One region of the Halobacillus sp. GSS1 genome, then DNA from elsewhere that is predicted to be linked to it. Evidence: riboswitches for the same ligand, from Rfam matches in the RefSeq annotation. Region 1 holds a riboswitch; the other holds the start of a gene.

Region 1 (7,196 bases):
GTCTGATCGAACTGAGACGCTGGACAGATGCTTTCCGCCTCGGTTCTGAGGAAGCCGTTGAAGAAAACGTAACCCTTTTGGATGCACCTGAAATCCAGGAGACGGATTTGATGCTCGCCTTTAAAGCTGTCGATCCTGGCAAGAAAGCAAAAGGAAGCTATTACGTGTTCATCAACGCTGATGACGAAGAGCGTACGTTGACGCTTGGTGAGAACTTGAAGAAAGGAAAAGTACTCGTCGACAATGACGAAGCTGGACGTAAAAAAGTGAAAGATCCGTCCGGTTTCGAGCTCAGCAAAGATGGAATTACCATCGATCCATTGACGACGGTTGTGATTCATACGAAATAAAAAGAAACCAGCTTCCTTTTGGGGGAGCTGGTTTTTTGATATGGGCAACGTTTGGAGGCATAGTGACTTAACGGGAATCCAAAGTGCCCTAAAGCACCACGAAAGTGCCCTAACGACACCCCAAAGTGACTTAACGATCAAGAAGCGGATTTTTCCCTGTACCGAGCTGTCTTCTTTTTCGACTCATTCACTATGATGACTGATAAAAGGACGAGTACGACGCCGGCATATTGGTAGACCGTCATCACTTCCGAGTAAACGAAGTAACCGACGAGCGTCGCGACGACCGGTTCGATAGTGGCGACGATGGAAGCGCGGCTCGATTCCACATGCTGTAGCCCTTTCGTGTAAAGAAGAAAGGGCATAACCGTCGAGATGAGTCCAAGTCCGAGGATCAACAGCCAGACCCGCACATCAGTCAGGACATCTGCATCGTTCCATAGACGGCTGAAAGGAACGACAGCGATCGTTGCAAAGACGAACGTGTAAAAGGTAACCGTCAAGGAAGGGTACTTTTTCAAAATGACCTTGCCGAAGATGCTGTAAAGCGCGTAAAACAAGCCGGAACCCAGTCCGAACAGGAAGCCGGCCAGCGACAAGGAAGCCTCCAATTCCGGAAGCAACCCGATGACGAATGTACAACCGATAAACGTGGTGACAAGAGCCATCAGTTTTCTTCCTGTCCAAGCTTCTTTGAAGAACATCCTCGAGAAGGTGGTCACGAAAACAGGCGCTGTATAGAGGAGCACGAAAGCGATCGACATCGAAGTGGCTTCAATCGCGCTGAACAGACACCAGTTGAACAAAGCGATGCTGATGACCCCGGTGCCGAAGAAGTAGCAGGAATCTGCGGGCCTTATTTTCAAAAGTGCTTGATTCGAAACGAGGATATAACTGAACAGCATCACCATTGCAGAGGTCACCCGGAGAGCGACGACCTGGATGGGGGAGAGGCCATACTCGTACAATTCGTTCACAAACAGGCCAATGATCCCCCATAGGGATGCGCCGAGAAATATGAGGATAAACGCGCGGTTTCTTGTCACCTGGATCCCTCCTTCATCCTTGAATGTCCGTCTATTATACAAAAATTTAGAAAGGTTTGAATATAGCTGTTGCAAAAAAATAGAAATTCTTGTTTGATAGAGGATAAGGATGAAATCGAAACACAAGGGGATGGGACAATGAATCCAGTAATGAGAGAAGTCAACACACACATCGAAACCGAACGGCTGATTCTGAAAATGCCGGAGCCAGGAGATGGGACAGCAGTCAATGCGGCGATCCAGAGGTCTGTGAATGAACTGAAACCCTGGCTCGGATTCGTCCAGGAGACACCGACGGTCGAAGATACGGAATTAAACGCAAGAGAAGCGCATGCGAAGTTTTTGCTGCGACAGAACCTGAGGTATCTCGTTTTTCTAAAAGAGGAAAAAACCTTCGTCGGTTCGACAGGTTTTCATCGAATGGACTGGGATGTGCCGAAGTTTGAACTGGGCTACTGGATGGATACCGCTCATAGTGGAAAAGGCTACATGCGGGAAGCGGTGGAAGCTTTGACGACCTATGCGTTGCATGACCTGGGTGGAGCGCGGGTGGAAATCCGCTGTGAATCGGAAAACAAAAGAAGCCGCGCCATTCCGGAGTCTCTTGGTTTTGAACTGGAAGGAATCCTCCGCAACGACGATCTTTCTGTCGATGGAAAACGTTTAACCGATACGTGTATCTATGCCAAAGTCCGTGAAAAAGGGGAGTGATCCCATGTATGACATAACGATCATTGGTGCCGGCGTCAGCGGGGTGTTTCTTGCTCACACGTTAGCCGAGGAACATCCGGATGTGAACATCCATGTGATCGATAAAGGAAAACCTCTGGTTGAACGGACGTGTGGATTGCAGCAGGAGAGCTGTATCTGTGATGGCCCTTGCGATCGCTACATAGGATTTGCCGGGTTGGGAAAATCCGAAGGGAAATTCAATTATACGAACGACTTTGGAGGACAACTGGGAAAGAAGATCGGGGAAGAGGCAACGCTCTCGCTCATGGAAGAAGTCGATGAGCTTTTATGTTCTTATGGTGGCGACCTTGTGGAAAAATACAGTACGAAAAATGAGAAACTCTCCAAAAAAGCCGCCCAGCACTCCTTACGGGTTTTCTCAACAGAAGTCCGCCACCTGGGGACGCAGCTCGCCCGGGGGGTTTTTCAAAGCATGTATGAGGTCATGTCTGAACGGTTGACGTTTACCTTCGAAGCGGATGTGACGGCGGTTACAAAAGAAAACGGCCGATTTTCCATTGATACAAACCATGGGCGGTTTCAAAGCAGGAAAGTAGTGTTCGCGACAGGCATGAGCGGGGGAGAATGGCTGAAATCCAAGACCCGGGATTTAGGGCTGAAAGCAGGAGAGACTCGGTTGGATCTCGGGGTCCGGGTGGAGATGCGCGGCAATCAGCTTGATGCCATCCTTCAGGAAACGTTTGAAACGAAACTGCATTACATAAACGACCGCTTTTCCGCGACCACTTACTGCATGAATCCACGCGGGAGAATCATACGCAAGTATCAGCATGGCCTGGTGATGGCAGATGGTCAGAATCAGAACGAGGAGGAACCGAGTCAGAATTTGAATTTCACTCTTTTCGTTCCGCGGTATTTCAAAAATCAAGCCGAAGCTATGGCAGAAGCTCATCGTGTCATTGGAGGTATCAATCAAGGGCAGGACAGGATTGTGGCTCAGAAGTTGGGAGATCTATTGGCAGGAAAAACGTCGATTCGTCTTGATTCAGAAGTGATCCATCCTTCGCTGGAAGCAGAAGCAGGAGATCTCCAAAATGAAGTTCCGCCTCTTTATTTAGAAGCGCTTCTTGAGTTTTTCGAGGCATTGGAAGGGCTGCTTGGAGAAAAAATCGATTGTGACACCATCCTATATGGAATGGACAGCAAATTTTATGAAGCGAAGATCTTTACAGATAAGCATTTTGAAACGGAGCTACAAGGTTTGTATTTGATCGGAGACTGCTCCGGGGAGACGCACTCTTTGTCGCAGGCGGCAGCGAGTGGCATTTACTTAGCCCGCTGTATGAAAGCTTAGCCTTTTTACAAGGAGGCTAAGCTTTTTTCTACAGTAAGGATCGCTTCTTTTACTTGGGCTTGCGTTTGAATCCCCATCAGGTGAATTGATTCGCTGGGACGAGTGGCATAGTAGGAAATGGTTTCTATATCCTCCAGGGAATCTGCATCCAGCTCCTTGAGGGTGAGAGGGAGCTGCATGGATTTGTAAAAGGGAATCAGCTGCTCGATTTGATCGGTTTTACCCTCGAGAGCCAGCTGGACAAGGATGCCGTAGGCTACTTTTTCTCCATGCAAAAACTTATGTGTCCCCGGCACTTTCGTCAGGCCGTTGTGGATGGAGTGCGCGCCGGATATACGACCGTAACCATCTCCAAAACCCCCGACCATACCTCCAGCCATGATGATCGTTTCAGCGACATGTGTGAATGCGAACGTGCATTGAGTGTTTTCATTGGCCGCCACAGCGTCTTTTCCTTCCTGGAATAGAACGTCTCTGCACAATTTTGCAGCGTGGAGAGCCATTTCCAAGGGGAGAGGCTTTTCTTTTATATGGCTCGTCAAAACGTCGGCCTCATACCATTTGGCGATCGTATCTCCAATCCCTGCCCGGAGATATTCTACAGGTGAGGTAACGAGCATACCCGGATCGACGATGACCATGTATGTACTTCTTTTGTAAATGATATATTCAAGGAAATTCCCCTCTTCATCGTAAAAAACACTGAGAGGCGTCCAAGCGGCACAGTTGGAAACCAAGGTGGGAATCAGAATCACAGGCAGGTCCAGGCGAGCCCCGCATGCTTTCGCAAGGTCGAGGATTTTCCCTCCACCAACACCGATCAGGACATCTGTGGTTGTGATTCTCTCCGCGATTCTTTCCACTTCTTTATGTGTGCATTCCCCTTCATAGGGGATGGTTTCGACAGCAAATGGAAATTCAGGGATGTAAGGTTTGACCATGCTCCACGAATCGCTGCCATGGATGATGGTCCCATGCGTGAACGTTTCATCCTTCACGAGGTCAGGTACTTTTTGCAAAATGCCGGGCTCGCAACGGTAATAAGTCGGCGCCCCTTGTACTTGGATCGTTTCCATTCAAAATTCCTCCCTCTAAGATATGACCATTATTATCCATACCTGAAAATGCCATGTCAACGGAGAAAAATTATAATTGAAAAAATTGAGAAAATTATTTACAAAACCTATCACTTGCGTTAAAGTGTTAAAACATAAACGAAATTCTTATCAAGAGTGATTGAGGGAAAAGGCCCGTAGAGATCACAGCAACCTTCCAATTGGAGTGGTGCTAATTCCTGCAGAATATTTCTATTCTGGGAGATAAGAGTTTAGCAGTCTTTCATGCGAAACTCTCTCCCGTAAAGGGCGGGAGTTTTTTTATGGGACTTTATTTAACATAATCATGAGGGGGGAAGCCGATGATTTCATTGGAACAATTGAGCAAAGTCTATCAATCCAAGGAGAAAACCGTAATCGGAGTCGATGACGTCTCCTTGGACATCAAGAAAGGTGAGATTTTCGGAGTCGTCGGGTACAGCGGGGCTGGTAAAAGTACGCTGCTGCGATGTATGAACATTCTGGAACGTCCGACAAAAGGGAAGGTCATGGTGGATGGAATCGATCTCATGACATTGAATCCTAAAGACCTGAGGAAGGCAAGGCAATCCATCGGGATGATCTTTCAGGGTTTCCACCTGGCAATGGCGAAAACCGTTTTGGAAAATGTCGCCTTCGCTTTAAAGGCTTCAGGCGTCAACCGACAGGAAAGAAAAAGAAGGGCCCAGGAGCTCTTGGACCTTGTCGGTTTGTCAGATAAAGCTGATGCGTATCCTGCCCAGTTAAGTGGAGGTCAAAAACAGAGAGTGAGCATTGCGAGAGCGCTCGCCAATGATCCTAAAGTGCTTTTATGTGATGAAGCCACTTCTGCTCTGGACCCGAACACGACACAATCCATACTGAAGTTGTTAAGAAAGATCAACCGCAAACTCGGACTCACGATCGTTCTCATTACCCATGAAATGGAAGTCGTGAAAGAAATCTGCGATCGCTGTGCTGTGATGGAGGACGGGAAAATCGTAGAACAGGGGTCTACGTACGAAATCTTCGCAGCGCCTGAAAACGAACTCACCAAACGCTTCATTCAAACGGTGATCGACTTCAAAATTCCTGAAAAGATTCTCTCCGAAAGAAAAGGGACCATCGTACATATGACGTTCAAAGGGGACTCGGCGAACGAATCGATTGTGTCAGACCTCTTGCAAGGATTTAAAGTACGGGCCAATATTCTCCACGGGAAAATCGACTACATCCAGGACCAGGCGCTCGGAAACTTCGTCATGGAATTGACTGGAGAACAGAAAGTTGTCAAACAGGCGATCGATGATTTGAAAGGGAAACTTGGAGAAGTGGAGGTGCTGCAAGATGATCGAACAGCTGATCAATCTCTGGCCAGAGCTGAATAAATCATTCCTGGAAACACTGATCATGGTAGGTATCGGACTCCTCGTCGCTTTAATTGCAGGACTTCCGCTTGGATTACTTCTGTTTGTGACAGACCGTGATTTATTTTTGGAGAATCGAACCATCAAAAGCATCGTCGGCGTCGTAGTGAACCTGATCCGTTCGGTTCCGTTCATCATTTTACTCGTCTTTCTGTTTCCTTTTACCAACTTCCTGATCGGAACTACGACAGGGCCGGTTGCGGCATCCGTCGCTCTTTCTGTAGCTGCGATCCCTTTTTACGCAAGGATTGTGGAATCATCGGCGCGTGATATTGACAAAGGGGTGATCGAAGCGGCCATCGCCTGCGGGGCTTCTCCTTGGTTGATCATTAAAGATATCATTTTCCCGGAAATCAAACCCGGATTAATCAGCGGATTGACGATCACTGCCATCAGTTTGATTGGGTACTCGGCCATGGCAGGGGCCATCGGGGGCGGTGGAATTGGAGACTTGGCGATTCGGTATGGTTACTACCGCTATGATAACTTTGTCATGTTTACAACCGTCATCCTGCTAATTGTTCTTGTTCAAATCGTACAATACACAGGCGATTACATTGCCAAAACGGTGAAAAAGAATTAAAGAAAACTTAGGAGGTACCATCATGAAAAAACTCATTTTGTTAGGTGTCACTTTATTATCGATTGCATTTCTAGCTGCGTGCGGAGAGGAAGAAGAAAGTGCGGACGCTTCTGGAAAAGACACGATCCGATTCGGCGCTACGGCTGGACCGTACAGCGACATGGTCACGAAAGCGATCGCTCCCTTGTTGGAAGAAAAGGGATACGAGGTGACGAACAAAGAATTCACAGACTATGTTCAACCAAACAAAGCCCTTGCCAATGGAGATTTGGACGCAAACCTTTTTCAACATAAAATTTACTTAGAGTCGTTCGCCAAGGAAAACAACCTGGATCTATCCGAAGTGATCATCGTACCGACGGCACCAATGGGGATTTACTCCAATACATACGAGGATATCGAGAGTATTGAAGAAGGAAGCACGATGGGCGTGCCGAACGATCCGACGAATCTTGCCCGTGCATTGATTGTGCTTGAAGATGAAGGCCTTGTTGAGGTTGATGACAGTGTCGATCCTCTACGTGCATCATTGAACGACATCACGAAGAATAAGAAAGACATCAAGTTTGTCGAAGTCGAAGCAGGGCAATTGCCACGTCTTGTTGACAGCGAAGATTTGTCCATGGTTCCAGGGAACTATGCTCTGGCAGCCGGAATGGATCTTCTGAAT
Region 2 (7,196 bases), on a different contig from region 1:
TTTGGATGGATCGGGTTCCATTTTGCCAATAAAGCTCTCTTTGAACTCTCTACAAATGCGCCAGGATACCGATTCGCTTTAGGTGGGAAAGTATGTAGCGTGGTCGGGCTTTGCCTGCAGTCTTGTATCATCATATTTATCCTTGCTGCCTATTTCTTCTTCATGAACCTGAATCTTTTTATGTAAAATAAAAAAAGCGCCCTCTACAAACTAAAGAGGACGCTTTTTTTTTACGCATTTATTTTCTTTAATTCTTCTAATACGTCAGATGGCTCGGCTCGATCTTTGTAGTCCGCTTTCGTATAGTCATACACAATCGTGCCATCTGTATCAATAATATAAGTTGCAGAGACAGGCAGGGTCCATGTCTCATCGCCATTATGTTTATCCACGTGCAGTCCTTTATCTTTGTACACTTCTACAAGATAATCTGGTAATTGGTACACCAAATTGTATTGATTGGCTACTTCATTCCCAACATCGCTCAGTACGTGATAGTTCAGTTCATTTTTCTCCTGCGTCGTCAGTGACTGATCAGGTGTTTGTGGACTGATGGCCATTAACTCTGCTCCCTCTCCATGGATCTCCTCAAGGATCTGCTGATAGGCTCTCAGCTCCATGTTGCAATAAGGACACCAGCCTCCGCGATAAAAAGTAAGGACGACCGGCCCGTCTTTCAATTGTTCATAAAGCTCGACCGTTTCTCCCTTCGCATCAGGTAAATTATAGTTTGGCGCTTTTTCTCCTGCAGACAAACCTTCTCCTTCATCTGAAGCTTCCAGTTCATCAATCGCATTCTTCATTTTTTCTTGTACTTCACCAGGAGTTGCTTTCTTGAATTTTTCAATATACTCATGATAATGCTTTCTCATTTCTGTCTTCATGAAAAAACTCCTTTTCCGTGGATTCACTTTTCATTATATAGGGGGGCAACACGAGAAGAAACTGATTTGCTTTCCCTCGTCATCCATAAGGCAAGGCCCACGGCTAACCCTCCAGCTGTTAATTTACCAATGAGTACAGGAAAAATCATGTCCTTTTCTACACTAGCAACAAACGCAAAATGGCTGCCGATGACGAACGCTCCACTCACAGCAAACGCAGCATTGACCGTTTTTCCTCGTTCATCCATATCTTTCATTGTCGCTAACATAGGTAAGTGATGCGCCGTAGAAGCAATCAGTCCTGTTAGAGAGGTCGGATTCATTCCTAGCTTTTCACTCAGTTGTCCTATCCATCGCTCTCCCCGCTGATTGATAAAAGCTACAAGAGGATAAGCACCCGCTAATGTAACAGTGATCCTTCCAACAATGACCACACCTTCGGATAAGGGAGCCATTCCAGGAAGAACAATGAAGCCGGTCAAAGTTTCAATAATAATGAGAGTGAGACCAGTGATAATCACGATTTCAATGGTTTTTCCGAAATAAGAAAATAACCGGATGGTGGCGTTCGCAAACAACCATAAACCTGCCCCGATACAGGCGGAAAGCAAAATAGCCGGTGTTAAATTACGCAACATCCACACCGCTTCATACCCTGCCAGAGCACCGCCGACAAAACATCCGATCGGAACCGTGACTAAACCAGCTAAAATGCCTTTGGAAAAGTAAGGACGATCCTCTTTTTGTACAATTGTAAGCGCCACAGGAATAGTAAAAACAAGCGTTGGCCCCATCATCGTACCGAGAAGTGCCCAGGAAAAGGTGGCCGCCTCTTCCTCCAGGGCTAAGGATTCCGCCAAAGGATAGGCTCCCATATCAATAGCAAGCATCATTGATGCAAACATCGATGGGTCCGCCCCGAACCATAAAAACAACGGGGTGATGACTGGGGCGAGCCACTGGGAGAGTACGGGAGCAAGGGAAATGATTCCTACCATCGAAAGAGCAAGCGGGCCCATCATCATAAACGCTTCGTAAAACCGCCATCCCAGAGATAGGCGGTGATCAAGCACATAATAATCCAGTGCTCCCAATACCATGAAGATACACATAACAATTAAAATGGCGTCATTAACCCACAAAAGCCCAGCCCCTTCCTAATGATTCTCTCTTCATCTATGTTTACAGGAACTACTACTCAGGGTAGGAGATTTTCTATAATGGCTTGCTCATCTTTACACGATGGACGCTGACATAGCCTTTCCATATTTTTAAAAAAAAGGAGAAGAAAAATGGTACAAGCTCTATTCATCGTTGCGGTTATTTTCATTGCAGCGAACCTCGTGTATTTTTTCACGAATAAATCCTACAGAAAAAGTTACTTTAGCACGGCCCTTTTCTTTCAATTATTTTTTGTACTCACAGGTGTGCTCATTGGATTTACGTTCCTTTACTATTTGCTATCTTTAAACGGAGTCGTTCTTGTTACTAGTTTATCATCACGGGACCCTGTCGACCCAAACTTTTTGGACTTGCTTTACTTTAGTGGGGAAACGTTGTTGAGCGTGGGGTATGGTGACATGCTGCCTGTCGGGGCGGCCCGTTTCTTTGCCTTGCTTGAATCAGGAATCGGCATCCTTCTCCCTACAGCTTATTTCTTAAAAGCTATGGATGCATCCAGGCAAAAAGAAGATTCATAAATATTAAAAGGACCCTTGTGAAAGGGTCCCTTCTATTATCCAATGGAGCATGCAGCAGAGCCATGCTTTTGTAAATATTTCTGGTGATGTTCTTCCGCTTCATAAAAAGTTGTTGCCTCTTCAACTTCTGTAACAATCGAGCGCTTAAAGACCCCTTTACCTTCCCATTCTTTAATTTTCTCTTCAGCAATGTATTTCTGACTTGCATCCGAATGGAAAATAACAGAACGGTATTGATGACCAACGTCGATTCCCTGCTTGTTGCGGGATGTCGGATCGTGAGCTTCAAAAAAGATATTCACTAGTTCTGCATAAGTGATGACCGTTGGATCGTAGTTCACTTTGACAGATTCCGCGTGTCCACTCTTTCCTTCTTTGACCTGTTCATATGTCGGGTTCTCCAGGTGGCCGCCAATGTAACCGACCTTCGTTTCTGTCACCCCTTCGAATTTTTCAAAAAATGCTTCTACTCCCCAAAAACATCCTGCACCGAAAATAGCGGTTGCCATTTAACATCTTTCCTTTCCCTTAACGCAACTTCTATCGAGAGCCTTGACGGTTATGGTGCTTACACGAAAAGACCCCTTTTCTTATCCAGTAAGAAAAGGGGTCGCTAATATCCGCACGATCCTCTCATCTCTTAGAATGTTCATACATTCTACAGGAATTGGCACCGTTCTCGTCAATCCGTAGATTGATTCGATGGTTGCCGGGCATCAAAGGGCCAGTCCCTCCGCCTCTCTGGATAAGAAGTTTCCGTTATTTATTTTTGTTAGTACCCATCCTACTACGTTTTTGTAACGAAGTAAAGGATAACAGATTAAAAATTTTCAATAAATGCACATCAAGTTTCTCTTGCTGTCATTGTATTCACAGCATACCATGCTCATGCCTGTCTGTAAAAAAATCCGCTTCTGCTCAGCTCTGCCCTGTTGTATAAACTTCCTCAAACGGCTGGACAATAACGAACCCATCTCCTTCAAACTCCATTTGTATGGATTCTCCGCTCCCACGTCCAATCAATGTTTTAAAACTGATATCTGTCCGGAAATTCGGTTCCAAATGCCCGGACCAGGCAACAGTAGCATGCGGGTCAGTGATCACAGGTTCCCCTGGACGGACCAACAATGTCAATGGTTCATAGTGTGAAGTAATCGCCGCACGTCCACTTCCACTAAGGGTTACGTTGAACAAACCACCAGAAACCATCCCCGCTACTTTCTTCATCAGTTTGATATCCCAGTCAATGCTCGGTTCAAAAGCAAGTAGATCATTTCCATTAACCGTGATGGTCTCATTATCCAAGTCGAAAATAGTAATCTTCTTGCCCTGATCGGCAAGGTAAAGGCGACCACGACCAGTGGCTTTCATTAGAGAACTTCCTTCTCCGGTCATCGCTTTTTTAAATAAACGACCGACACCATGCTCAAGAATGCCCTCTCTTTCAAATTTAATGTTTCCATTATAGGAGATCATTGCTCCCGCCTTGGCCCACACTTGATCGAGAAGGTTCACTTCGAGAATCCGCGGAGTCTCCAATTCAAAGTAGTCATTTTCTGATTCATCCTGCTTTGTCTTTCTAATAAATTCATCAATAGAGTAGTCGCTCATCATCTGTTCCTCCTTATCGTATTCTAAGAGTATCTATGCTTCTAATTGACTATACCACGATGGATCAAAATCGAGTCCTAAAGTTCTCCCCAGCATCAAGCCAAACTCTACATAAGCGGATCCCTTGGCAGTGATCAGGCTTTTTGAAACAACCACCGTTTCATCCATATACGTATTCTCATTGAACACATTTAAGAAGACTCTCTGTTCTTTTGTAAGGCCTGTTGTATAGGATTGATGATCAAGGACTCCTGACATGGCAAGGAAATATAGGGCACTTGATATAGCACCGATGAGAACACCTTCTTCATTGGTTTTTTGTATGAAATTAATGAGAGTTTGATGATCAACCAGATGTTTGAAATTATCGACACCAGGAAGAAGTATGCAATCATAATCGCCAGGCCTGACATTTTCCACTGTTTCATTTACTACACATTCAAGTCCTGATTCACCAGTGACTCTTTCCTCGTCCAAACCTATATATGTAACCTTTTGCTCTGCCTGTTTAAAGACTGAAAGAGCTACACTGATTTCATATTCACTAAATCCCGGGTATAGTACTACGCCGATGGGCATGATTATCCTCCCTCCAACTGTTAGACAAATCATCCCGAACGTAGTTGGAATAATCTGTATGACCTGGTCATGAAATATTTCAATCTCTTATCTTTACATACGGAAGGGCTTTGGAAAGGTTTCATTTTTAGAGGGGGTGGGGAAAGAAACTTCTATAGGAATTGTGATAGACTCGAGATAACTTCAATTGAAAGGGAGATTTTGTATGTATGGCTTAGATGAAAAGAGAAAAGAACTGCTCGATTTTGTAGATCAAGTGCCAGAGCAACAAGCATCAGTTAAGCCTGAAGAAGATCGTTGGTCCATCCTTGAAGTTTTAGAACATTTATACTTAATGGAACAATTAATCGTTTATCAGATTAACCAGGCCCTTAAGCAGGGAGACACACAGCAGGCAACCGAAAAACCGATTCATAAGACGACCAACCGTGATTATAAAGTCGAAGCGCCGGAGGCCGTTCGCCCGAAAGGGGAATTCACGACTTTGGAGCAAGCAAAAGAGGGTTTGAAAAAAACGCGTGAAGCAACTTTTTTCCTTATTCACAATAAGGAGCAGGAAACATTGCAAAACCGTGTATTCCCCCACCCCGCTTTCGGAGATATGAATCTGGAACAGTGGGTAGAGTTTATCGGTTGGCACGAACTACGCCACCTCGATCAAATGAAAGAAGTGAAAGCTCACATTCATACGTAAAACAAAAAACCCCCTGAGTTTATTACTCAGGGGGTTTGACATACGACTTATTTTTTATAATCCTGTGGTTTAACTTCCTCACCATCTTTACCACTGTAACGAAGTCCCCAGCCTGTCCATGCCGCAACAAACATAACAATCAATAGCAACCAGCCCTGAAAGACGAACGGGAAAACTTCTCCCGGTCCGACAACAGGTAAGAAGTCGTATTGATCAGCAGCTCCCTGGACGGTAGCCCATGCGAGCAAAACCCCGCCACTCCAAGGAAAAATGTAGCCAAGAGAAGATGTGACCGTATCCAGGAAGTTAGCTCTACGATACGGGTGAATGTTCATTTCTGTTCCTAATTTACGGACAAACGGTGCTGCAGCTATCTCAGCAGCTGTATTAATCGTAATAAATACATTTAAAAAAGCGACAATTCCGAAAATAGAAAGTTCAGCTCGGCGCACGACATTATTAATTAACTTCAAAAAGAAGTTTTTGATAACATCCATGGTACCCGCAACCTCCAACAGATAGGCCGCTGCTAAAATGAATAAAATCAAGATCGCCATATTGAAGTAGCCACTTATTCCATCAATCAATGCCCCTTCAATCACGGCTTCCCCGGCATCGTTCTTATGGATATACAGGACTTCTTTCAAAGAATGACCAGTAAAGAAGATGAACACGCCTGCTGCCAGAATTCCGTAAGACAATGAAGTCAAAAGGTGATGACCACTTAGAGCTAAATATAAAACTAATGCAAATGGAGCTAACATGAGCAGACCTTCAGGTGAAACTTCATTTTGAAGCTCACTGACCACTTGCTGACTTCCCATCTCTCCACCACCGCCGAAAATTACAAATAAAATAAGAGCTGGAATGGCTGCTGTGATGGAATATTTAAAGCGGGAACGCACAACTCCTGGTACGTCAGCATCCTGAGTTGTTGCAGATACAATCGTCGTGTCTGATACAGGTGCCAGATTATCTCCAAAAACAGCTCCACTTAAAATCGCAGCGAGGAGAATAACAGGATCCGCTCCAAGGATGACACCTGCCGGATACATTAGAACACCAAAAGTCGCTACTGTACCATAACCGGTGCCGACAGCTGTTGAAAACAATCCTGCCAGAAGAAAAGTGATACCAACAAAGGCTCCCCCTTCCAGTCCGGATTGAAAACCGAACCAAATCAGACCGTCTACTAATCCACCAGCGGATAACATGTTTGCAAACATTCCTGCCCAAAACCAGGCAATGATCGCAACGACCCCTACTGGCTGTGCCATGCCTGAAATTAAGCTCTGTGCATAATCTGACCATTCAGACTTACATAAGAATAGTCCGATGGCAATTCCAATAACCATTCCTAATACTAACGCTTGTTCTGTCACAAGACCTGTGACACTTAATACAACCGCCCATATGATGAAAAACACCAGGGGGATGGTAGCAGCAAAAACGCCGCCGCGAAACTCTAGCTTCCGTACTTCTTTTTCTCCTACCGCTTCATCAATTACTTGATCTTTTTCTTTATCTGCCACTAGATTCCCTCCTCTACCAACGTTAACTGTACAATAGTTTATCATCCCATGTGTATAGATGTAATGTCACGAATTTTTTCATAATTTTTCAAAAGTAGTGTATCATCGGAAAAAAAGCAAAGTTAGGAGAAGGAACATGCTGCAATTGAGCCCTTTTGAAGTAAAAGACTTTCAAACAATCTTAGGTTGGATCGAA

What was found. Region 1 has a riboswitch for S-adenosylmethionine ahead of J0K78_RS02940 (methionine ABC transporter ATP-binding protein). Riboswitches for the same ligand answer to the same signal wherever they lie in the genome.
Region 2: another riboswitch for S-adenosylmethionine. It lies ahead of msrA (peptide-methionine (S)-S-oxide reductase MsrA); the one in region 1 lies ahead of J0K78_RS02940 (methionine ABC transporter ATP-binding protein).

The regions. Positions count from the first base shown of each region.
Region 1 is NZ_JAFLHE010000001.1:564,930-572,125, reverse strand. It holds gene J0K78_RS02965 (pullulanase) at 1-350, shown strand, start outside; gene J0K78_RS02960 (DMT family transporter) at 488-1,396, opposite strand; gene J0K78_RS02955 (GNAT family N-acetyltransferase) at 1,535-2,107, shown strand; gene J0K78_RS02950 (FAD-binding oxidoreductase/lyase) at 2,112-3,443, shown strand; gene J0K78_RS02945 (iron-containing alcohol dehydrogenase family protein) at 3,449-4,519, opposite strand; SAM riboswitch class I at 4,664-4,769, shown strand; gene J0K78_RS02940 (methionine ABC transporter ATP-binding protein) at 4,861-5,904, shown strand; gene J0K78_RS02935 (methionine ABC transporter permease) at 5,864-6,526, shown strand; gene J0K78_RS02930 (MetQ/NlpA family ABC transporter substrate-binding protein) at 6,549-7,196, shown strand, end outside.
Region 2 is NZ_JAFLHE010000018.1:25,921-33,116, forward strand. It holds gene J0K78_RS18595 (peroxiredoxin-like family protein) at 231-884, opposite strand; gene eutH (ethanolamine utilization protein EutH) at 908-2,026, opposite strand; gene J0K78_RS18605 (two pore domain potassium channel family protein) at 2,177-2,584, shown strand; gene msrA (peptide-methionine (S)-S-oxide reductase MsrA) at 2,620-3,093, opposite strand; SAM riboswitch class I at 3,215-3,336, opposite strand; gene J0K78_RS18615 (AIM24 family protein) at 3,503-4,195, opposite strand; gene J0K78_RS18620 (DJ-1/PfpI family protein) at 4,229-4,774, opposite strand; gene J0K78_RS18625 (DinB family protein) at 4,980-5,468, shown strand; gene J0K78_RS18630 (Na+/H+ antiporter NhaC family protein) at 5,516-7,000, opposite strand.